Regions from separate parts of the Kitasatospora sp. NPDC059827 genome, predicted to be linked through region 2. Evidence: riboswitches for the same ligand, from Rfam matches in the RefSeq annotation. Region 2 holds a riboswitch; the other holds the start of a gene.

Region 1 (10,526 bases), on a different contig from region 2:
CCCGGACGTCGAGGGCGAGCTGTCCGAAGCCGTCCGGTACGCCTTCGACCTCACCGCCGAACCCCCGCTGCGCGCCACGCTGTTCGGCCACGAGCCCGAGCGGCACACCCTGCTCCTGCTGCTCCACCACATCGCCGGCGACGGCGCCTCCACCACCCCGCTGCTGCACGACCTCGCTGCCGCCTACACCGCCCGGCAGGCCGGGCACGCGCCCGAACTCGTCCCACTGGAAGTCCAGTTCGCCGACCACGCGGCCTGGCAACGACAACTGCTCGGCACCGTGGACGCACCCACCCCGCTCGCCGTACGGCAGACCGAGCACTGGCGCACCGCCCTGGCCGGCCTGCCCGACCAGCTCGACCTGCCCACCGACCGCCCCCGCCCGCCGCTGGCCGGACACGACGGCGCCACCGTCCCCTTCGCCCTCGGCGCCGAGGCCCACGCCGCCCTCGCCGCGCTCGCCCGCGCCACCGGCGGCACCGTGTTCATGGCCGTCCAAGCCGGCCTCGCCGCGCTGCTCACCCGGCACGGCTGCGGCACCGACATCCCCGTCGGCACCCCGCTCGCCGGGCGCGAGGACGAGCGGACCGCCGTCCTGGTCGGCTACTTCGTCAACTCCGCCGTGCTGCGCACCGACACCGCCGGCGACCCGTCCTTCCGGGAGCTGCTCCGGCGTGTGCGCGGCACCGTGCTGGCCGCGCACGAGCACGCCGACCTGCCCTTCGACCGCCTGGTCGAGGAGCTCAACCCGGCCCGCTCGCTCGCCCGCCACCCGCTGTTCCAGGTGATGCTCGCCTGGCAGAGCCGTGCCGACGAACCCCTCGCGCTCGGCGGCGGCGTGACCGCCGAGATCGCCGCGATCCCCAGCGGCACCGCCAAGTTCGACCTCACCCTCAACGCGGGGGAGCGGCCCGGCGGCGGCATCGGCGGCTTCCTGGAGTACCGCACCGACCTCTTCGACCCCGCCACCGCGACCGCCCTCGCGGACCGCCTCACCCGGCTGCTCACCGCCGCCGCCACCGCCCCGGACACCCCGATCGGCCGGCTGCCGCTGATCAGCGCGGAGGAGCACCGGCGCGCCCTGGTCGAGTGGAACCTCACCCCGTCCGCCGCCGTGCCGACGGCCACCGACCCGGCGGCCCCCGTGCCGGCGGCCGCCGACCCGACCGCCACCCTGCCCGAGCTCTTCGAGGCCGCGGCCGCCGCCAACCCGCGTGCCGTAGCGGTCAGTTGCGGTGACGACCGACTCGACTACACCGAACTCTCCGCCCGCGCCGACCGCCTGGCCCGCCTGCTGGCCGCCCACGGCATCGGCCCCGGCACCATCGTCGCGCTCGCCCTGCCCCGCTCGGTCGACCTGGTCGTCGCCCTGCTCGCGGTCGCCAAGTCCGGCGCCGCCTACCTCCCGCTCGACCCCGACTACCCGGCCGACCGCCTCGCCTACATGCTGGCCGACGCCACCCCCGCCGCCCTGCTCACCGACCGGGCCACCGCCCCCCGGCTGCCCGCCCACGACGTGCCCCGACTCCTGGTCGACGGGCCGGAGTCGGCGCGGTACCCGGCCACCCCGCTCGCCCAGCACGAACGCACCCGTCCGCTGCGCGCCGAGGACACCGCGTACGTCATCTACACCTCCGGCTCCACCGGCCGGCCCAAGGGCGTGCCCGTCACCCACCGCAACGTCGCCCGGCTGTTCAGCTCCACCGACCACTGGTTCGGCTTCGACGCCCAGCACGTCTGGACGCTCTTCCACTCCTACGCCTTCGACTTCTCGGTCTGGGAACTGTGGGGCGCGCTGCTGTACGGCGGCCGGCTGGTCGTCGTCCCGCACCTGGTCAGCCGCGACCCGGCGGCCTTCCTCGACCTGCTCGCCCGCGAGCGCGTCACCGTGCTCAACCAGACCCCGTCCGCCTTCTACCAGCTCAGCGCCGCCGACCGGGACCGCCCCGGCAGCGAACTCGCCCTGCGCTACGTGGTGTTCGGCGGCGAGGCGCTCGAACTCGGCCGCCTCGACGACTGGTACTCCCGGCACCCGCAGGACGCCCCGACCCTGGTCAACATGTACGGCATCACCGAGACCACCGTGCACGTCTCGTACATCGCCCTCGACCGGGCGAGCGCCGCCGCGACCAGCAGCAGCACCATCGGCGTCAACATCCCCGACCTGCGGGTCTACGTCCTGGACCAGCACCTCCAGCCCGTCCCGCCCGGCGTCACCGGCGAGATGTACGTCGCCGGGGCCGGCCTGGCCCGCGGCTACCTCGGCCGCCCCGAACTCACCGCCACCCGCTTCGTCGCCGACCCGCACGCCGAACTGTTCGGCGAGCGGGGCACCCGGATGTACCGCTCCGGCGACCTCGCCCGGCGCCGGGTGGACGGCGTGCTGGAGTACTTCGGCCGCGCCGACCAGCAGGTCAAGCTGCGCGGCTTCCGGATCGAACTCGGCGAGATCGAGGCCGTGCTGGCCGCCCACCCGGCCGTCGCCGACGCCGCCGTGGTGGTCCGCGAGGACACCCCCGGCGACAAGCGCCTGGTCGGCTACGTCGTGGGCACCGTCCCCGCCACCGCGGCCGCCCCCACCGCCACCGCCGCCTCGCCCGAGGCCCTGCGCGCCCACGCCGCCGCCGAACTGCCCGCCCACATGGTGCCCTCCGCCGTGGTCCCGGTCGACCGGCTGCCGCTGACCGCCAACGGCAAGCTCGACCGCCGGGCCCTGCCCGCCCCCGAGGCCCCCGCCGCCGGAGCCGGCCGCCCGCCCCGCAGCCCGCGCGAGCAGCAGCTCTGCCAGCTCTTCGCCGAGGTCCTGGGCCTGGAGGCGGTCGGGGTCGAGGACGACTTCTTCGCGCTCGGCGGCCACTCCCTGCTGGTGGTCCGGCTGGCCGGCCGGATCCGGGAGGTGCTCGGCCTGGAGGTCGGCATCGGCGCGCTGTTCCAGGCCTCCAGCGTGGCCGCGCTCGACGCCGCCCTGTCCGAGGGCGCCCCCGGCGCCGACGCCCTGGACGTGCTGCTCCCGCTGCGCCCCACCGCCCCCGGCCGCCGGGCCCCGCTGTTCGCGATCCACCCGGCCGGCGGCCTCAGCTGGTGCTACACCGGCCTGATCCGCCACCTCCCGGCCGACGTCCCCCTCTACGGTCTCCAGGCCCAGGGCGTCGGCGCCGCCACCGTCGGCGAACCGCTGCCCGCGACCATGGAGGAGCTGGCCGCGCACTACGCCGACCGGCTGCGCGAGGTCCAGCCCGAGGGGCCGTACCGGCTGCTCGGCTGGTCCACCGGCGGGATCATCGCCCACGCCGTCGCCGTCCGGCTCCAGGAGCTGGGCCAGCGGGTCGAACTGCTAGCGATCCTGGACGCCTACCCGGCCGAGGGCTTCCGCGAACTGCCCGTCCCCGATCAGGCCGAAGCCCTGGAGGCACTGCTCACCATGGGCGGCTTCGGGCCCGACGACCTCGCCGGGCAGCCGCTCGAACTCGACTCCGTCATCGAGCTGCTGGGCCGCGAGGGCAGCCCGCTGGCCGGGCTGGACCGGTCCACCGTGACGGCGCTCAACGAGATCTACCTCAACACCAACCACCTGGTCCGCGGCTACGACCACCGCCCCTTCCACGGCGACGTCCGGTTCTTCCGCGCCACCGTCGACACCATCGACGAGGCCCTGGTGCCCGAACTCTGGGCCCCCTACGTGACCGGCCGGATCCACAACACCGACGTGGCCTGCTCGCACAAGGACATGACCCTGCCCGCCCCGATCGCGCACATCGCGAGCGTGATCGCCGACCACCTGGAGAACCCCGACCATGAGTGACGCCCCCGCCAACCCCTTCGACGCCGACGGCGAGTTCCTGGCCCTCGTCAACGGCCAGGGCCAGCACTCCCTGTGGCCCGCCTTCGCCGCCGTCCCGCCCGGCTGGGGCGTCGCCCACGGCCCCTGCGCCCGCCCCGACGCCCTCGCCTGGATCACCGCGCACTGGACCGATCTGTGACCCCTCCCGCCGTCGCGTCCCCGGCGCGCCCCCTGCTCGCGGGGCGCGCCGCCGTGGTCGTCGTGTACACCGCCGCGATGTGCATGAACGGCCTCGACTCGACCATCGTCAACCCCGCGCTGTACCGGATCGCCGAGGACTTCGGCCGGCCCGTCCCGGCCGCCAACTCCGTCGAGACCGCCTTCCTGATCGGCCTCGCCCTCGGCCTGCCGGTGGCGGGCTGGCTCGGTGACCGGTACGGCGTGAAGCGGGTCTTCCTCGGCGCGCTCGCCGTCTTCACCCTCGCCTCCGCGCTCTGCGCGGCCGCCCCCGGCCTCGGCACCCTGGCCGCCGCCCGCGGCGTCCAGGGCGTGGCGGGCGGCCTGCTCACCCCGGTCGGCATGACCCTGCTGTTCCGCGCCTTCACGCCGGAGGAGCGCCCGCGCCTGGGCCGGATCCTGATCGTGCCGACCGCCCTGATGCCCGCCCTCGGACCGCCCCTCGGCGGCTTCCTCACCGAACACCTCTCCTGGCACTGGCTGTTCCTGGTCAACCTGCCGGTCGGCATCGCCGCCGTGGCACTCGGCCTGACCGCCCTGCGGACCGAACCGGAACCCCCGGCCGGCCGCTTCGACACCCGCGGTTTCCTGCTCGCCACCCCGGGCCTCGGCCTGCTCACCTACGCCCTCGGCTTCGGCCCGGCCCACGGCTGGACGGCACCGGCGGTCTGGCTCGGCGGCCTCGCCGGAGCCGCCCTGCTCGGGCTCGCGGTACGCAACCAGCTCCGCTCGCCCGAACCGCTGGTGGACCTGCGGCTGCTCGCCGACCGCTCCTACGGCGCGGCGAGCTGGTTGGCCCTGCTCACCTCGGCCGGTCTGATGGGCGCCCTGTTCGTGCTGCCGCTGCTCTACCAGGCCGCCCGCGGCGCCACCGCCCTGGACGCCGGGCTCAGCGTCTTCCCCGAGGCGATCGGCCTGATGGCCGCCTCCCAGGTGGTCGACCGGCTGCTGCCCAGGCTCGGCCCGCGCCGCCTCGCCCTGCCCGCCCTGCTGCTGGCCGCGGCGATCCTCGCGGCGCTGGGCCTCGCCGAGAACCCCTGGGCCGTACGGGCGTTGATGTTCGCCGTCGGACTGGTGCTGGGCACCGCCGTGCTCACCGTCCAGATCGCCGGCTTCGCCGACGTCCCGCCGCCCGCGATGGGCCGCGCGATGGCCCTGTTCACCATCCTGCGCACCCTCGGCGGCGCCATCGGCATCGCCGCCACCGCCGCCCTGATCGGCGCCCTCGGCGACGGCACCGACCCCACCCCCTACCGGCTCGCCCTGGCCCTCACCGCCACCCTGGTCGCCGCCGGAGCCCTCCTCGCCCGCCGCCTCCCGGCCCAGGGCCCGCCCCCACCCCCGGAGGGCTGAGGGGCCCGCGATCGGGGCGGGCGGGGACGTTTCCCCCGCCCGCCCCGCCTGCCGTACGGTGGCAGGACCACCGGAGGAGGGCGCATGAACCCCGGGCGCTACCGGCTTCTCGAAGAGGCTCGACGGAGCCTCCCGGACGGTTTCAAGGTCGAGCTGTCCGGCGACGTCATCGTCATGCAGGCGTCGCCGCCCTCGATCCACCAGCTGAACTTGTCGATCGTGCAGCGTCAGTTCGACGCGCACTGCCGGCGGGCTACTTCACGAGCGGTAACAGCGATCTCTCGTCGCCGGAAGTCGGTGCTGTCCGCAATCCCGACCTCACCTACCTGCCCGAGGACGTCGTCGATCTCAGCGGCCACGAGATCCCGGCAGAGCTCGCGCTGATCGCGGTCGAGGTCGTCTCCCCGTCCAACCCCGAGAACGACTGGACCGGAAAGGTCCGCGACTACCCGCGGATGGGCTTCCCGCTCTATCTGATCATCGACCCGCGCCAGAAGACCGTCACCCTGTTCTCGGAGCCGAACCGCGACCGCTACCACACCCGTACCGAGCGGGAGTTCGGCGAGACGATCCGGATCCCCGAGCCGTTCGGCTTCGAGCTGGACCTGGCGCGGCTGGTCCCGTACCGGGACTGAGAGGGCTTCACCCGTTGGCGGGAACTTGGCACGGTGGTGCCGCGCGGCGGGCGGGGTGATACTGCATTGGGCTGACACCTTGCAGGCTGACGCCCGGACCCCGGGCCACCCCTTGGAGGTACCTGATGACCGTTTCGCTTCCCGAGCTCACCGGGGACTACGTCCTCGACCCCGCGCACTCCCGGATCGGCTTCGTCGCCCGGCACGCCATGGTGACCAAGGTGCGGGGCGCGTTCGGGCAGTTCGAGGGCACCGCGCACCTGGACGGCGCCGATCCGACGCGGTCGACCGGCCAGGTGGTGATCAAGACGGAGAGCATCGACTCCGGAGTCGAGCAGCGCGACCAGCACCTGCGGACCAACGACTTCCTGGACGCCCCCAACTTCCCGGACATCACGTTCCGTTCGACCTCGGTCGAGGCCAAGTCCGACACCGACTACCGGGTCACCGGTGACCTCACCATCAAGGACACCACCCGCCCGGTGGCCATCGACTTCGAGTACACCGGCAACGCGGTGGACCCGTACGGCAACCTGCGGGTGGGCCTGGAGGGTTCGGTGACGATCAGCCGCAAGGAGTTCGGCGTGACCTGGAACGCGGCGCTGGAGGGCGGCGGCGTGCTGGTCGGCGACAAGGTGGTGCTGGAGTTCGACATCTCCGCGATCAAGCAGAAGTAGCGGGGCGAGGAGGGACGGCAGCACTCCGGTGCTGCCGTCAGCCGTTCGGCCAGAGGATCAGGTCGTCCAGCGCGTGGCGGCGCGGGTGGTCGCCGAGTTCGGCGAGGGCGGCGCGGATGCGGTGCAGGTGGTCGACGGTGAGCTGGAGCGGGGGCTCGTCGGGCTGGTGGGTGGTGCGGATCGGGTAGTCGACGCCCGGCTCGCGGGTCATCTCGATGTGGCAGCCGAGGACGTGCGTGACGGGCCGCTCCCGGGTGAACGCGATCAGGCGCTCGATGCTGCGGCCGAAGGCGGGCCAGTCGTCGATGTAGAGCCGGCCGGGGTAGACGGTGTCGCCGGTGAGCAGGAAGCCCGTCCACGGGTCGTAGTAGGTGACGGCGGCCGGGTGGTGGCCGGGGGTGGCGAGGCATTCGAGGACCCGTCCGCCGCCGAGGTCGACGCGGGCGGTGGCCTCCGGGTCGTGGTCGAAGCCGAAGTACGCCCAGGCGGTGGGCAGGTCGGCGCCGACCAGGGTGGTGTCCGGCCGGTCGGCGAACTGTCCGTCACCCGCGATGTGGTCGCCGTGCGGGTGGGTGTGCAGGACCAGCAGCGGGTAGTGGTCGCGGGGGTTGCGGGCGAGCCACTGCGTGATCAGCCCGTCGACGGTCTCCCGGAGCGGGAAGTACTCGGGCTCGGCGGTCGCCCCGGTGTCGATGAGGACGGCCCGCTCCGCCCCGAAGAGCAGGAACAGGAACGACGCCTCGTAGTGGACCGCCTTGTTCTGCCGCAGGATGACGGTGTGCTCGTCGTACTCGTGGGTCTGGATCTCCGGGTCCGTGTCGTGTTTCGCGGACGGCGAGCCGTGGATCCACGGCACGTCCAGCGGACGGGCGATCGGTGCTCCGGCAGCGGTCATGACGACTCCCTGGGTGCGTCGTCTTGGCGGGCCGGGTACGGCGCACATCTCGTCCGGGGCGGGCGCCGTCGCGCTGCCGACGGCGACGCTAGCACGAGGCCCGGCCAGCGGCCTCAGCCGACGTGGCGAGGAACGTTTCGGGTGAACTCGATGAAGTCGGCCCAGGCCCCAGGGGCGAAGGCGAGTTGAGGGCCGGACTTGTCCTTGGAGTCGCGGACGTGGATTGTGCCCTCGGCGTGAGCGATCTCGATGCACGAGCCGCCCTCGCTCCCGCTGTGGCTGGACTTACGCCAAGTCAACTCGCTACTCACTGGTCCTCCACCAACGCGTTGATGAACTCGGCCGACTTCTCCCGAGTGAGAGCCTGCCGAAGGATCCTTTCATGGCGTTGACTCAGGAACTGCACCTTGTCGGTGTCCGCGTGGAGCATCCCGGCTGCTTGGCCCTCCTCGTAGGCGAGCCGCTCGTGTTCCGGCAAGTCCAGGAGAACGAACGGTCCTTCCAAGCCAGGGTGGAAACCGACCGAGGGAACGATCTGGATGGCCACGTTGCGCTGCCTGCCGATGACGAGGAGGTGCAGCAACTGCTCGACGTGGGCTTCCTCCGTGCTGAGTCGGCGGTGGAGGACGTTCTCCTCGATCACGAAGTTGAACGCCTTGCTCTGGACCTTCAGCAACTCCTGACGCTCAAGGCGAGCGGCCACCCGTACCGCAACGGTCTCGTCGTCCAGCGGGGGCCAGCGTCCGTCGATGACGGTCTTGGCTGTTGCGGCGGTCTGTAGCAAGCCAGGGAAGAGCTGGTTCTCGTACCAGTTGATGACCACCGCCTCCCCTTCGTTGCGAATGTAGTCCTCAGCGAATCGCGGATACTTCTCGGGCTTCAAGTAGTCCGCCCCTGCCAGCAGGATTCCCTTCGCGCCGCACATCTCGTCCGCCACCTGCAGCAGGTGCAGCGACGGCTTGCGCCGCCCGGCCTCCATCGATCGCAGGCTCTCGTAGCTGTAGCCGGCCTCGGTCGCCAGGGCCTCGCGAGTGACTCCGGCGCGAGCGCGCCAGAGCTTGATCTGGTCGCCGCAGTACTGCCATGACATCGGCGGCGGCGTGGCGGACGAGGACGCGTTCATCGCTGACCCCCCAGGTCACTCGGTGTGGGTTCCGACGCTACGTCCGCACAGGCCTCGGGGGTATGCGAATTGACCTAAACCGTCCTTGCGGGTGACCCCAGCAGGTGCGCCAGTCCGTCGGCCAGGCCGCCGCGCCAGCAGGCGTAGTCGTGGCCGCCGTTGAACTCCTGGTAGTGGAGGTCGTAGCCGCGGGCGGTGAGGACGTCGCGCAGGTGGCGGTTCTGGGTGAGCAGCATCCATTCCTGGAGGCCGACCTCGACGTAGAACCGGGCCTCGCGTCGCGGTTCGGCGGCGAAGCGGCGGGTCAGCCATTCGCTGCCCTCGTCGAACTCCGTCTCGTCCGGCCACCAGAAGGAGCCGGACTGGGAGAGCGCGTTGCCGAAGCGCTCGGGGCGCCGGTAGGCGGCGAAGGCGGCGGTGAGGCCGCCCGCGCTCTGGCCGGCGATGACGGTCCGGCGCGGGTCGTCGGTGGCGCCGAACTCTTCGGCGGCCCAGGGGAGGAGGCGGTCGGCGAGGAGGTCGACGAAGGCCGGGTTGCAGCTCAGGTCGTCGGGGCGGCCGGGCCCCATGGTGTGCAACAGGAGGGCGATCGTGGGCGGGATGGCGCCGTCGGCGGTCAGGTTGTCGAGGGTGTCGCCGACGGACAGCACCTCGCCCCACATTTCGCCGTCGAGCACCACCGCCACCGGGTACGGGCCGAGGCCAGGGTCGTGCCCGGCCGGGAGGTGGACGTCCACCCGCCGGCCGGCCACCGTGCGGGGGATCGTCCGCCCGCGCGGCACGCCCGCGCGCCGCCGGACGTACGGCTGGGCGGGGGCCTCCGGCAGGCTGAGCACCGAGGAGGGGTGGCGTCCGTCGCGGGCGGGGAGGCGGGGATCGGTGTCGTGCGGGTCGGGGCGGGCGTGGTCGAGGACGTGCAGCCAGTCGGCCCGGGTGGTGCCGGGGGTGTCGCCCTGGAACGGGTGGAACTGGTAGGAGGCGCGGTGGTCGGCGCGCAGCCGGTGGGTTAGTTCCCATCGGCCGTTCTGACGCACCATCAAGTGTGGTGCCAGGTCACCGGCGTGCCGGTCCTTGTCGGTGACGGTGTGGACCAAGGCGAGTACGCCGTCGCATTCCTGTGCGGTGGAGACGAGGGTGACCAGTCGGTACGCGGGGTCGTCCGGGTCGGTGGCGATGAGGGGAAAGTTGTTCAAGGTCCGTACTCCTCAGTCAGGTTGAGCGGCGCCCGAGCAGCACCCAGAGCAGGAAGGGGCCGCCGAGCACGGTGGTGACGATGCCGACGGGGATCTCCACCCCGCCGATCAGCACCCGTCCGAGGGTGTCGGCGAGCACGACGAGCAGGGCGCCGGTGAGCGCGGAGCCGAGCACCGGCACCCGGGTCGGTCCGGCGAGCCGGGCGGCGAGCACGGGTGCGGCGAGGGCGACGAAGCCGACCGGTCCGCAGATCCCGACGGCGAGCCCGGCGAGGGCGACGGCGAGCAGCAGGCAGGCGAGCCGGACCCGCCCGGGGTCGACGCCGAGCGAGGCGGCCACGCTGTCGTCGAAGCGCAGCACCGCCAGCCGCCGGGCCACCACCAGGGCGGTCGGCACCAGGACGGCGAGTCCGATGAGTGCGGGCGTGGCGATGGCGTAGTCCCGGCCGTTGAGGCTGCCGGAGGTCCAGACGTACAGCGAGCCGGCGGAGTTGAGCGAGCGCCGGGCGAGGGCGACCTGGATGACGGCCGAGGCGAGCGCCGACATGGCGAGTCCGACGACCAGCACCCGGTAGCCGCGGGCGCCGAGCCCGCCGGAGACAAGGGTGACGACCAGGACGGCGGCCAGGGCG
Region 2 (10,526 bases):
ACCCTGCGCTTCTTCGAGGGGGTGCTGGAGGAGGTCCTGGAGCTGTTCCCGTCCGAGTTCGTCCACCTCGGCGGCGACGAGTGCCCCAAGGAGCAGTGGAAGGACAGCGCCGCCGCCCAGGCCCGGATCCGCGAGCTGGGCCTGGCCAACGAGGACGAGCTGCAGAGCCACCTCATCCGGCACTTCGACCGCTGGCTGGCCGAGCGCGGCCGCCGGCTGATCGGCTGGGACGAGATCCTGGAGGGCGGGCTGGCCCCCGGCGCCGCCGTTTCCTCGTGGCGCGGCTTCGGCGGCGGGATCGCGGCCGCGAAGGCCGGGCACGACGTGGTGATGTGCCCCGAGCAGCACGTCTACTTCGACCACCGGCAGGCGGACGGGCCGGACGAGCCGGTCCCGGTCGGCTTCGTGCGCACGCTGGAGGACGTCTACCGCTTCGAGCCCGTCCCCGAGCAGCTGGACGGGGAGGCCGCCCGGCACGTCATCGGCACCCAGGCCAACCTGTGGAGCGAGTTCATGGACAGCGCCCGGGACATCGACTACCGGGCCTTCCCCCGGCTGGTCGCCTTCGCCGAGGTCGCCTGGTCCGCGCTGCCCGCCGTGCCCGCCGAGCGCGACTACGCCGGCTTCGAGCGGCGGCTGCGGGGCCACCTGGCGGTGCTGGACGCGCTGGGCGTCGAGTACCGCCCGGCCGACGGGCCGCACCCCTGGCAGCGTCGGCCCGGGGTGGCGGGGCGGCCGATCGAGGGGCCGCCGCCGGTGCGCTGAGGCGGTGCGCGCGGTGCGCTGATGTGTTCGTCGGGAACTTATGGACGGTCATCTGACGTCAAGAAGAGATGAACATCTGCCCCGGTCCCGTTCGGGTCGGGGCAGATACCGCCCGGTATCCGTCCCAATCGGGCAGTCCCGTTCACCGGTCCCGAAATGATCATCGAGCATTGTGTGCCAGAGTTGCCCAACCCGGCCCGATCGCCCGTACCCTACGGCCAGGCCGGGCTGCTGACGCGGACAGTGCAGTGCGGCCACGGCCGCGGGCGGCAGACGATCGATGAGCAAGTGGAGCACGGTGGGACCCAGGTGAACCGGACGATCATGCTGCCGGCCTCGCTCGACGAGGCCGTCGACGCGTTGGCCGCCGCCCCGGCCGCGGTACCGGTGGCCGGAGCCACCGACCTCATGGAAGCCGTCAACGCCGGACGGCTGCGCCCCGCCGCCCTGGTCGGCCTCGGCCGGATCACCGAACTGCGCGGCTGGCGCTACGAGGACGGCGGCACCGCGGTGCTCGGCGCCGGCCTCACCCACGCCCGGATGGACCGCCCCGACTTCGCCGCGCTCATCCCCGCCCTCGCCGACGCCGCCCGCACCGCCGGCCCGCCGCAGGTCCGCAACGTCGGCACCCTCGGCGGCAACATCGTCACCGCCGCCCCGGCCGGCGACACCCTCCCGGTGCTCGCCGCCCTGGAGGCCAGCGTCACCCTCGCCCGGGCCGGCGGCAGCCGCGAGGTGCCGGTCAGTCACCTGCTCACCGGACTCGACCCGGTGCGCCCCGGCGAACTGCTCACCTGGGTGCGGGTCCCGCTGCTGCACGCGCCGCAGGTCTTCCTCAAGGCCACCGGCCGCAGCGGCCCGGCCCGCGCCACCGCCTCCGTCGCGCTCGTCCTCGACCCCGCCCGGCGCGCCGTGCGCTGCGCCGTCGGGGCCGTCGCCCCGGTGCCGCTGCGCCCGCTGGAGGCCGAGGCCTGGGTGGCCGGCTGCATCGACTGGGACGGCAGCCGGGAGATCGACCCGGCCGCGGGCGCCGCCTTCGGCGAGTACGTCGCCGCCGCCTGCGTCCCCGACAACTACGGTGCCGAGGGGGCCTGGGAGGCCGCGACCGAGGGGCCGACCGCGGCCGCCGTCCGGCTGCGGCGTACCGTATCGGTGCTGGCCCGACGGGCACTGGGAAGGGCGCTGAAGTGACCACAGACCCCATCGAGACCCTCGACGCCGACCCGCTCGGCCTCACCCCGCAGGTCAGCCGGGAGCTGCGCCCGTGCGCCTCCTACACGCTGCGGGTCAACGGTTTCGAACGGCCCGTCACCGACGCCTGGATCGGCGAGAGCCTGCTCTACGTGCTGCGCGAGCGGCTCGGCCTGGCCGGCGCCAAGGACGGCTGCGAGCAGGGCGAGTGCGGGGCCTGCTCGGTGCAGGTGGACGGCCAGCTGGTGGCCGGCTGCCTGGTGCCCGCCGCGCTGGCCGCCGACAGCGAGATCAACACCGTCGAGGGCCTGTCGGCCGGCGGCGGCGCGAGCGACGTCCAGCAGGCGCTGGCCGCCTCCGGCGCCGTGCAGTGCGGCTACTGCACCCCCGGCATGGCGATGGCCGTGCACGACCTGCTCCAGCGCAACCACCGGCCCACCGAGGTCGAGGCCCGGCAGGCGCTGTGCGGCAACCTGTGCCGCTGCACCGGCTACCGCGGGGTGCTGGCCGCCGTGCAGACCGTCGCGGACGCCCGCGCGCTGGAGGTCGAGGAGGCCGAGGAGGCCGCCGCCGCGGCCGCCGAGGGGAACACCGGCGCCCCGGCCGCCGCCGTCGAGCCGGAGCCGGCCGTCGAACCGCCGGTCTACGCCGACTCCGAGGCCTGGATCGAGCACGTCCCGCAGCCGCCCGTCGAACCGGCCCCCGCCCCGGTGCCCGCCCAGGCCCAGGCCCCGCTGCCGGCCCCGGCCCCCGCCGAGCAGCCGTACGGCGACGGCGGCTACGACACCGGCGTGTACGACACCTCCGCGCTGACCGGGATGCAGCCCGGCATCCCCGCCCAGGCCGTCGGCGACCAGGTGTACTACCCGCAGGGCTACCCCGAGCAGCCCTACCAGGCCACCCCCGCGCACGGCACCTACGTGCCGGCCGGCTACCCGGACGGCCACCAGCAGCACACCGGCTACGACACCGGCTACGACGCCCCGGTCTACGAGCCCACCCCCGCACATGGCACCCCGCTGCCCGGCGCCGTCCACGACGGCACGCCCCCGCACGGCACCCCGTACGCGGACCCGCACGGCACCCCGGCCGAGGCCGGCGTCCCGACCACCGGCGTCCCCTACGGCGCCACCCCCGCCCACGGCATCCGGCTCCCCGAGGACGACCACGCATCATGACGTCGCCTACCGACATCGGCGCAGCACTCCAGCAGGACGGCGGCGAGGGCGGCGCCGGACCGGAGCCCTTCGGCCTGGGCAGCTCCCCGCTGCGCAGCGACGCGCTGCCCAAGGCGCTCGGCATCTACCCGTACGCGGCCGACCTCTGGGCCGAGGGGCTGCTGTGGGGCGCGGTGCTGCGCTCGCCGCACCCGCACGCCCGGATCCGCGGCATCGACACCTCGGCCGCGCTCGCCCTGCCCGGGGTGCACGCCGTGGTCACCGCCGCCGACCTGCCGCCCGGCCCGGACGGCCAGCCGGACGGCGCCCCGGCCGGCCCGATCGTCTCCGACCGCCCGGTGCTGGCCGCCGGCGTGGTCCGCCACCACGGCGAGCCGATCGCCGCGGTCGCCGCCGACCACCCCGACACCGCCCGGCTGGCCGTCGGCCTGATCGCGGTCGACTACGAGCCGCTGGAGGCGGTCACCGACCCCGAGCAGGCCTTCACCGCCCCGGCGCTGCACCCGGACGGCAACCTGTTCCGCCACCTGCCGCTGCGCACCGGGGACCCGGACGCGGCCGGCGAGATCATCGTCGAGGGCCTCTACCAGGTCGGCCGGCAGGACCCGGCCCCGCTCGGCGCCGAGGCCGGGCTGGCCGTGCCGCGCCCGGACGGCGGCGTCGAGCTGCACCTGTCCTCCACCGACCCGCACGGCGACCGCGACCGCACCGCCGCCTGCCTCGGCCTGGAGCCGGACAGGGTGCGCCTGGTGGTCACCGGCGTGCCCGGCGCCACCACCGACCGCGAGGACCTCTCCTTCCAGGTCACCCTGGCGCTGCTGGCGCTGCGCACCGGCCGCCCGGTGAAGATGACCCTCACCCGCGAGGAGTCCTTCCACACCCACACCTCGCGCCACCCCGCGCTGCTGCGCTACCGCCACCACGCCGACGCCGACGGCACCCTGGTGAAGGTGGAGGCGCAGATCCTGCTGGACGGCGGCGCCTACGCCGACGTCTCCGCCGAGGCGCTGGCCGCCGCGACGGCCTTCTCGGTCGGCCCGTACGTCTGCCCGAACGTGTTCGTGGACGCCTGGGCGGTGCGCACCAACAACCCGCCGGCCGGGCGGATGCGCGGCGAGGGCGCGCTCCAGGCCTGCTTCGCGTACGAGTCGCAGCTGGACCAGCTGGCCGCCCGGGTGGGCGTGGACCCGGTGGAGATCCGCCGCCGCAACGCGATGTCCACCGGCGACCCGCTGCCCACCGGACAGGCCGTCACCTGCCCCGCCCCGGTGAAGGCGCTGCTGGACGCGGTGGCCGCCGAGCCGCTGCCGGCCCTGCCGGTGGACGACCCGGACGCCGAGTGGCTGCTGCCCGGCGGTCCCGGCGGGGCCGGGGACCCGGCCGCGGTGCGGCGCGGGATCGGCTACGCCGTCGGCATGGTGCACATGCTGGGCGCCGAGGGCGAGGACGAGGTCTCCACCGCCACCGTGCGGGTCAGCGGTGACCACGCCACGGTGATCTGCGCGGCCGTCGACGCCGGGCAGGGCTTCGCCACGCTGGCCCGGCAGATCGTGCAGACGGTGCTGGGCGTCAGCGAGGTCTACATCGCGCCGGCCGACAGCGACCAGTCGATCGCCGGGCCCTCCGCCCGGGGCCGGCACACCTGGGTCTCCGGCGGGGCGGTCGAGCGGGCCGCGCTGATGGTCCGCCACCAGCTGCTGCAGCCGATCGCGGCCGACTTCGGGATGTCGGTGGAGCTGCTGCAGATCGCGGACGGCAAGATCACCTCCTACGACGGGGTGCTCGGCATGCCGGTCGCGGAGGCGCTGGAGGGCAAGGAGCTCTGGGCCACCGCGCAGTGCCGCCCGCACCCGACCGAGCCGCTGGACGAGTCCGGACACGGCGACGCCTTCGTCTCCATCTCCTTCTGCGCGATGCGCGCGGTGGTGGACGTGGACATCGAGCTGGGGGCCGTCCGGGTGGTCGAGATGACCGTCGCCCAGGACGTCGGCCGGGCGCTGAACCCGCGCCAGATCGAGGACCGGATCGAGGCGGGCGTGGCCCACGGCGTGGGACTGGCGCTGATGGAGGACCTCCAGACCTCGGGCGGGGTGATGACCAACGCCTCGCTCACCGGCTACCGGCTGCCGACCTCGCTGGACACTCCCGAGGTGCGGATCGCCGCGCTGCTGGAGGAGCGGGACGTGGTCGCCACCTTCGGGGCCAAGGCGGTCAGCGCGGTGCCCGCGGTGGTCGCTCCCTCGGCGGTCGCCGCCGCCGTCCGGGCCGCCACCGGGCTGCCGGTGGGCCGGCTGCCGATCCGCCCGGAGGACGCCGTCACGGCCTGAGCCGGCGCCCTCGGCCGTCGGGCCCCGCCGCCGCGGGTGCCCGTCGGGTCGGGCCGTCGGGCCGGGCCGCCTGGCCGGCCGGAAACGGAACGGGAAATGCGGAATTGCCGGTCGACTTCGGTCGACCGGCAATTCCCCTTTCGAGGCCGTGGCGGGAATTGAACCCGCGTACATCGCTTTGCAGACGATTCCCTGAGCCACTCGGGCACACGGCCAGTGAATTCAGGATGGCGGACGGGCCGAATGGGGTCAATGACGTTGTGTAAATTCTGTGTGGCAATGTGTGCTACGGTCGGAGCAGGTGGTTGATTCCCCGCCACCCCGGACGAGCGCGTCGTACCCGGTGACGACAAGACGGCGCAGTTCAGCGGCAATCCGGCCGCTGTGGACTGCGGAGGTACGGCCGTCATGGCTTGGCTCGTTCTGATCGTCTCGGGTCTCCTGGAGACCGTCTGGGCAGTGGCCCTGGAATCGTCCAAGGGCTTCTCCCGCCTCGTTCCCAGCCTCGTCTTCGGCGTCGCGCTGCTGTTCAGCATGGGCGGGCTGGCGTACGCGATGCGCACCATCCCGATCGGCACCGGCTACGCGGTCTGGGTCGGCATCGGCGCGGTCGGCACCGCGGTCTACGGCATGGCCGTCCTGGGCGACGCGGTGACCATGGCCCGGATCGGCTGCCTGCTGCTGATCGTCTGCGGCGTGGTGGGGCTCAAGGTGCTGCACTGACGCCTGCCCCCGGGGCCGGACCTAGGCCCTGCGACGGACCCGGTCAGGGACTCCGGTCAGGAGTCAAGGACGCGGACGGCTCTTACGATGTTACGTATGACCACTGCCTCCCCCACCTCGGTCGACTCCCCCTCGATACCCTCCGGAGCTGACCCCGGGGGCGGGGTCATGAGCGGCCGTTTCCGGGCCCTGACGCTCGGGATCGTGTCGGTCGTGCTGGTGATCGCCTTCGAGGCGACCGCCGTCAACACCGCGATGCCGACCGCGGCCCGGCAGCTGGACGGTCTGGGGCTGTACGCCTTCGCCTTCTCCGGTTACTTCACCACCACGCTGTTCGCCCTGGTCGTCTCCGGCCAGTGGTGCGACCGGCGCGGCCCGCTCCAGCCGCTGTTCACCGGCATCGCGGTGTTCGGCGCGGGCCTGGTGGTGGCCGGGACGGCGCCGGGCATGTGGGTGTTCGTGGCCGGGCGGGCGATCCAGGGGCTGGGCGGCGGGCTGGTGATCGTCGCGCTGTACGTGGTGGTCGGCCGGGCCTACCCGGAGCGCCTGCGGCCGGCGGTGTTCGCCGCCTTCTCCTCGGCCTGGGTGCTGCCCTCGATCGTCGGGCCGCTGGTCTCCGGGGCCGTCACCCAGCACCTCGGCTGGCGCTGGGTGTTCCTGGCGGTGCCGGTGCTGATCCTGCTGCCGCTGGCGGTGATGGGCCCGGCGCTGGCCCGCTCCGAGCGGGACCACCCGGTGCTCAAGGGTGCCGACTTCGACCGCCGCCGCACCCTGCTGGCCGCGATGGCGGCGGTCGGCGCCGGCCTGCTGCAGTACGCCGGCCAGCGCCGGGACCTGGTCGGACTGCTCCCCGGCGTCGCCGGTGCGGCGCTGCTGGCCCCGGCCGTGCTGGGGCTGCTGCCGAAGCGGACCCTGCGGGCCGGGCGCGGGCTGCCGACGGTGATCCTGCTGCGCGGGCTGGCGGCGGGGGCGTTCCTCGGCGCCGAGGCCTTCGTCCCGCTGATGATGACCACCGAGCGCGGCCTCTCGCCGACCCTGTCCGGGCTCACCCTGACCAGCGGTGGGCTGACCTGGGCGCTGGGCTCCTGGCTGCAGGGCCGCCCGGGGGCCGAGCGGTACCGCGAGACGATGATCCGGGGCGGCTTCGTGCTGACGGCGGTGGCGATCGCGGCCGCCGCGCTGGTGCTGGTCCCGGCGGTGCCGGCCTGGGTGGCCTCGGTGGCCTGGGGCGTCGGCGGCATCGGGATGGGGCTGACGGTCGCGAGCGTCAGCGTGCTGATGATGAAGCTCTCCGCGCCCGAGGACGCCGGGGCGAACTCGGCCGCGCTGCAGATGAGCGACGCCCTGGGCAACGTGCTGCTGACCGGCCTGGCCGGGGTGCTGTTCGCGGCGCTGGGCGGCGGGTCACTGGCCGCGGCGCACGAGGGCGCCGGGGCCGACGGCTCGCCCGGCGCCTTCGCGGTGATCCTGCTGGTGATGGCCGCGGTGGCGGCGCTGGGGGCGCTGCTCGCCGGGCGGGTGCGGGTCCGGGCCTGACCTGCGGTCAGGACGCGGTGGCGGTGGCGGTGGGGGAGGGGGAGGCGGCCGGCGGCGCGGCCGGGGTGCCGAGGAAGGCCTCCCAGCCGCCGGCCGGGGACTGGCCCGGGCCGAGGCCCTGGAGCTTGCGCAGCACCGCCGGGTCCTGGGCGTCCAGCCAGTCGACCAGTTGGCGGAAGGAGACCAGCCGCACCTCGGGCTTGCCCGCGATCGACTTGAGCACGTCCTCGACGGCGTTCATGTAGATGCCGCCGTTCCACTCCTCGAAGTGGTTGCCGATGATGTACGGCGCCCGGTTGCTGTTGTAGGTGCGGTCGAAGCCCATCAGGTAGGAGTCCCGGGCCTGGGCCTGGAAGCCCGGGTAGAGCGCCGGGTCGGCCTTGGTGTTGGGGCCGCACTGGTTGAACATGATGTTGTAGTCCATCGACAGCACCTGGAAGGTGTGCCCGGGGAAGGGGATGGACTGCAGCGGGAGGTCCCAGAGCGCGCCGCCCTGGATCTTCTGCGGCCAGACCTGGGTGCCGTTGCCGCTGCTGTCGTAGCGCCAGCCGCGCTTGACGGCGGTGGGCAGCAGGTTGCGCTGGCCCTCCAGGCAGGGGGTGCGGCTGCCGATCAGCTCCTTGCGGTAGTCGAAGGGCAGGGCCGGCAGGTCGGTGAAGCCGGTGTTGGTGCGCCAGCTCGTCACGAACTCCATCGCCTGCTGGATCTCGCTCTCCCACTCCTCCGGGGACCACGCGCTGACGCCGGTGGGGCCGCAGAAGTGGCCGTTGAAGTGGGTGCCGATCTCGTGGCCCTCCAGCCAGGCGGCGTGCACGTTCTCCAGGGTGTCGTGGATGTGCTGGTCGCTCAGGTAGCCGATCTCGGAGGCGCCGACCTTGTGCTGCGGCGGGCGGTACAGGTCCTTCTTGGACTCCGGCAGCAGGTAGAGCCCGCTGAGGAAGAAGGTCATCGAGGCGTTGTGCTCCTGGGCCAGCCGGCGGAAGCGCGCGAACAGCCCGTTGTCGAGCTCGCCGGCGCCGTCCCAGGAGAAGACCACGAACTGCGGGGGCCGCTGGCCGGGCTGGAGCCGGTCCGGGACGGGCTGGTGGGGCTGGGGGCCGGTGTCCGAGGTGGAACCGTCGCCGAGCAGGACGGCCTGCGGCTTCTGCGGGACCGCGGCGGGGGTGGCGCTCTGCCCCTCGGGCGCCGGGGTGGCCGGGGCCGCGCCGCCGGCCGCGTGCTCCCCGCCCCCGCCGGCCCGGTCGCTGCCGCAGCCCGCCGCCAGGGTGGCGGCGCCGGCCGCTCCGGCGGCCAGCAGGGTTCGGCGGGAGAGCGCGTCCATGGTCACTCCGTTCGTGAGGTGTTCGACGGGCGGGCGGAGTCCGGCAGGCGCTCGCGGGGGGCGTGCGGGGTGCGTGCGGGGCGCGCGGAGGTCCGGTCGGCCCGGAGGGGGTGGAGCCCGTGACCGGGTCAGGATGGCATGTGGGCCGGAACGGTCGTAGAGGCGCAGCGAACGGTCGTGATCGATCGCCCGATTGACGCAACCGAAACGGCGGGCCGAAACGTCGAAGGTGTTCGTACGGGTGGGAGCGCCGCCCCCGGACGCGGAAGCGGAACGTCACGTACCGTGGCCGCCCACCCACTCCGTGCAGGTCCGGAGCCGTCATCCCTGCCGATCGGCGGGTACGGATACGACCGTCGTGGGGACGTGCCTTAGGGTCCGATCCGATTGAATGAGTTCCCAGCAAACTCTCAGGAATGGGATCCGGGCCGGCAGAAGGGAGCACCCGTGGGCGTCCAGCAGAGCAGGAGCCCCTGGCCGGGCACCCTGGCGGCCGGCGCCGCCCTGGTGTTCGGGGCCTGGCTGCTGCACGAGGGCGGCGCGCCCGTGCTGCCGCCGCTGCCGAGCGGACAGGCGCTGTCGGGCTTCGCCCCGGTCTCCGTCGTCCCCCCGCTCGGCCCGTCCGCCCCGACCCGGATCCGCATCCCGGCCGTCCGTCTGGACGCCCCCGTCACCGAGCTGGGACTGGACCCCGACGGCCACCTCCAGGCCCCGCCCGCGGCCGACCGCAACCTCGCGGGCTGGTACCGCGGCGGCGCCGCCCCCGGCCAGCGCGGCACCGCCATCCTGGCGGGCCACGTCGACAACAAGGCCGGACCGGCCGTCTTCTACCACCTGGGAGCACTCCACCGGGGCGACCGGATCGAGATCGCCCGCGCCGACGGCGCCACCGCCGTCTACCAGCTGTACGCCATCGAAGTGCACGACCGAAAGGACTTCCCGGACGACCGGGTCTACCGCCAGGCCGCCGACGCTCAGCTGCGGGTGATCACCTGCGGCGGCGCGTACAGCGAGGAACACGGCTACGAGGGAAACGTCGTCGCCTACGGATTCCTGGCCGACACCACACCGCCGGGCAAAGCCGCATGACCACGCTCACCCTCGCCACCCGCTGGAACCCGATCGACTGGCCGCTCACCCACGGCCCCGTCCCGCAAGCCGTCCTGCTGGCCGGCTGGGCGGCGCTGGCCCTGCTGGCGTTCTCCCGGCACCGGCGGTGGCGCGCCCCGCGCATGCTCGGCGCCCTGGCGCTCGGCGCCGTGCTGACCGTCCTGGTGAAGATCGTCGTCGACGACTGGTGGCACCCGTTCCCCGAGGGCACCCCGGACTTCGTGCTGCGCTGGATAGCCGTCGGCCTGTTCGGCACGGCCCTGCTCTGCTTCCGTGCGTCGCTGTTGACCGTGCGCGGCCGGTGCTTCGCGGTCGGCGGCGTGGTCCTGGTGGTGCTGATGGCCGCGTCGCAGATCAACCGGGGCTTCGACCAGT

Evidence for each region. Region 2 has a riboswitch for guanidine ahead of ACFV8H_RS22825 (DMT family transporter). Riboswitches for the same ligand answer to the same signal wherever they lie in the genome.
Region 1: linked by a shared signal. The riboswitch ahead of ACFV8H_RS00440 (MBL fold metallo-hydrolase) and the one ahead of ACFV8H_RS22825 (DMT family transporter) in region 2 are both predicted to bind guanidine.

The regions. Positions count from the first base shown of each region.
Region 1 is NZ_JBHWIV010000001.1:94,072-104,597, forward strand. Features, by position in the region: gene ACFV8H_RS00415 (amino acid adenylation domain-containing protein) at 1-3,802, shown strand, start outside; gene ACFV8H_RS00420 (MbtH family protein) at 3,795-3,980, shown strand; gene ACFV8H_RS00425 (DHA2 family efflux MFS transporter permease subunit) at 3,977-5,371, shown strand; gene ACFV8H_RS00430 (Uma2 family endonuclease) at 5,614-6,006, shown strand; gene ACFV8H_RS00435 (YceI family protein) at 6,132-6,683, shown strand; gene ACFV8H_RS00440 (MBL fold metallo-hydrolase) at 6,721-7,578, opposite strand; guanidine-III (ykkC-III) riboswitch at 7,591-7,658, opposite strand; gene ACFV8H_RS00445 (DUF397 domain-containing protein) at 7,692-7,889, opposite strand; gene ACFV8H_RS00450 (Scr1 family TA system antitoxin-like transcriptional regulator) at 7,886-8,701, opposite strand; gene fes (enterochelin esterase) at 8,776-9,894, opposite strand; gene fhuB (Fe(3+)-hydroxamate ABC transporter permease FhuB) at 9,911-10,526, opposite strand, start outside.
Region 2 is NZ_JBHWIV010000036.1:53,675-64,200, reverse strand. Features, by position in the region: gene ACFV8H_RS22850 (beta-N-acetylhexosaminidase) at 1-765, shown strand, start outside; gene ACFV8H_RS22845 (FAD binding domain-containing protein) at 1,090-1,956, shown strand; gene ACFV8H_RS22840 (2Fe-2S iron-sulfur cluster-binding protein) at 1,953-3,134, shown strand; gene ACFV8H_RS22835 (xanthine dehydrogenase family protein molybdopterin-binding subunit) at 3,131-5,461, shown strand; tRNA gene ACFV8H_RS22830 (tRNA-Cys) at 5,605-5,676, opposite strand; guanidine-III (ykkC-III) riboswitch at 5,757-5,825, shown strand; gene ACFV8H_RS22825 (DMT family transporter) at 5,870-6,184, shown strand; gene ACFV8H_RS22820 (MFS transporter) at 6,281-7,720, shown strand; gene ACFV8H_RS22815 (hypothetical protein) at 7,728-9,041, opposite strand; gene ACFV8H_RS22810 (class F sortase) at 9,489-10,130, shown strand; gene ACFV8H_RS22805 (alpha/beta hydrolase) at 10,127-10,526, shown strand, end outside.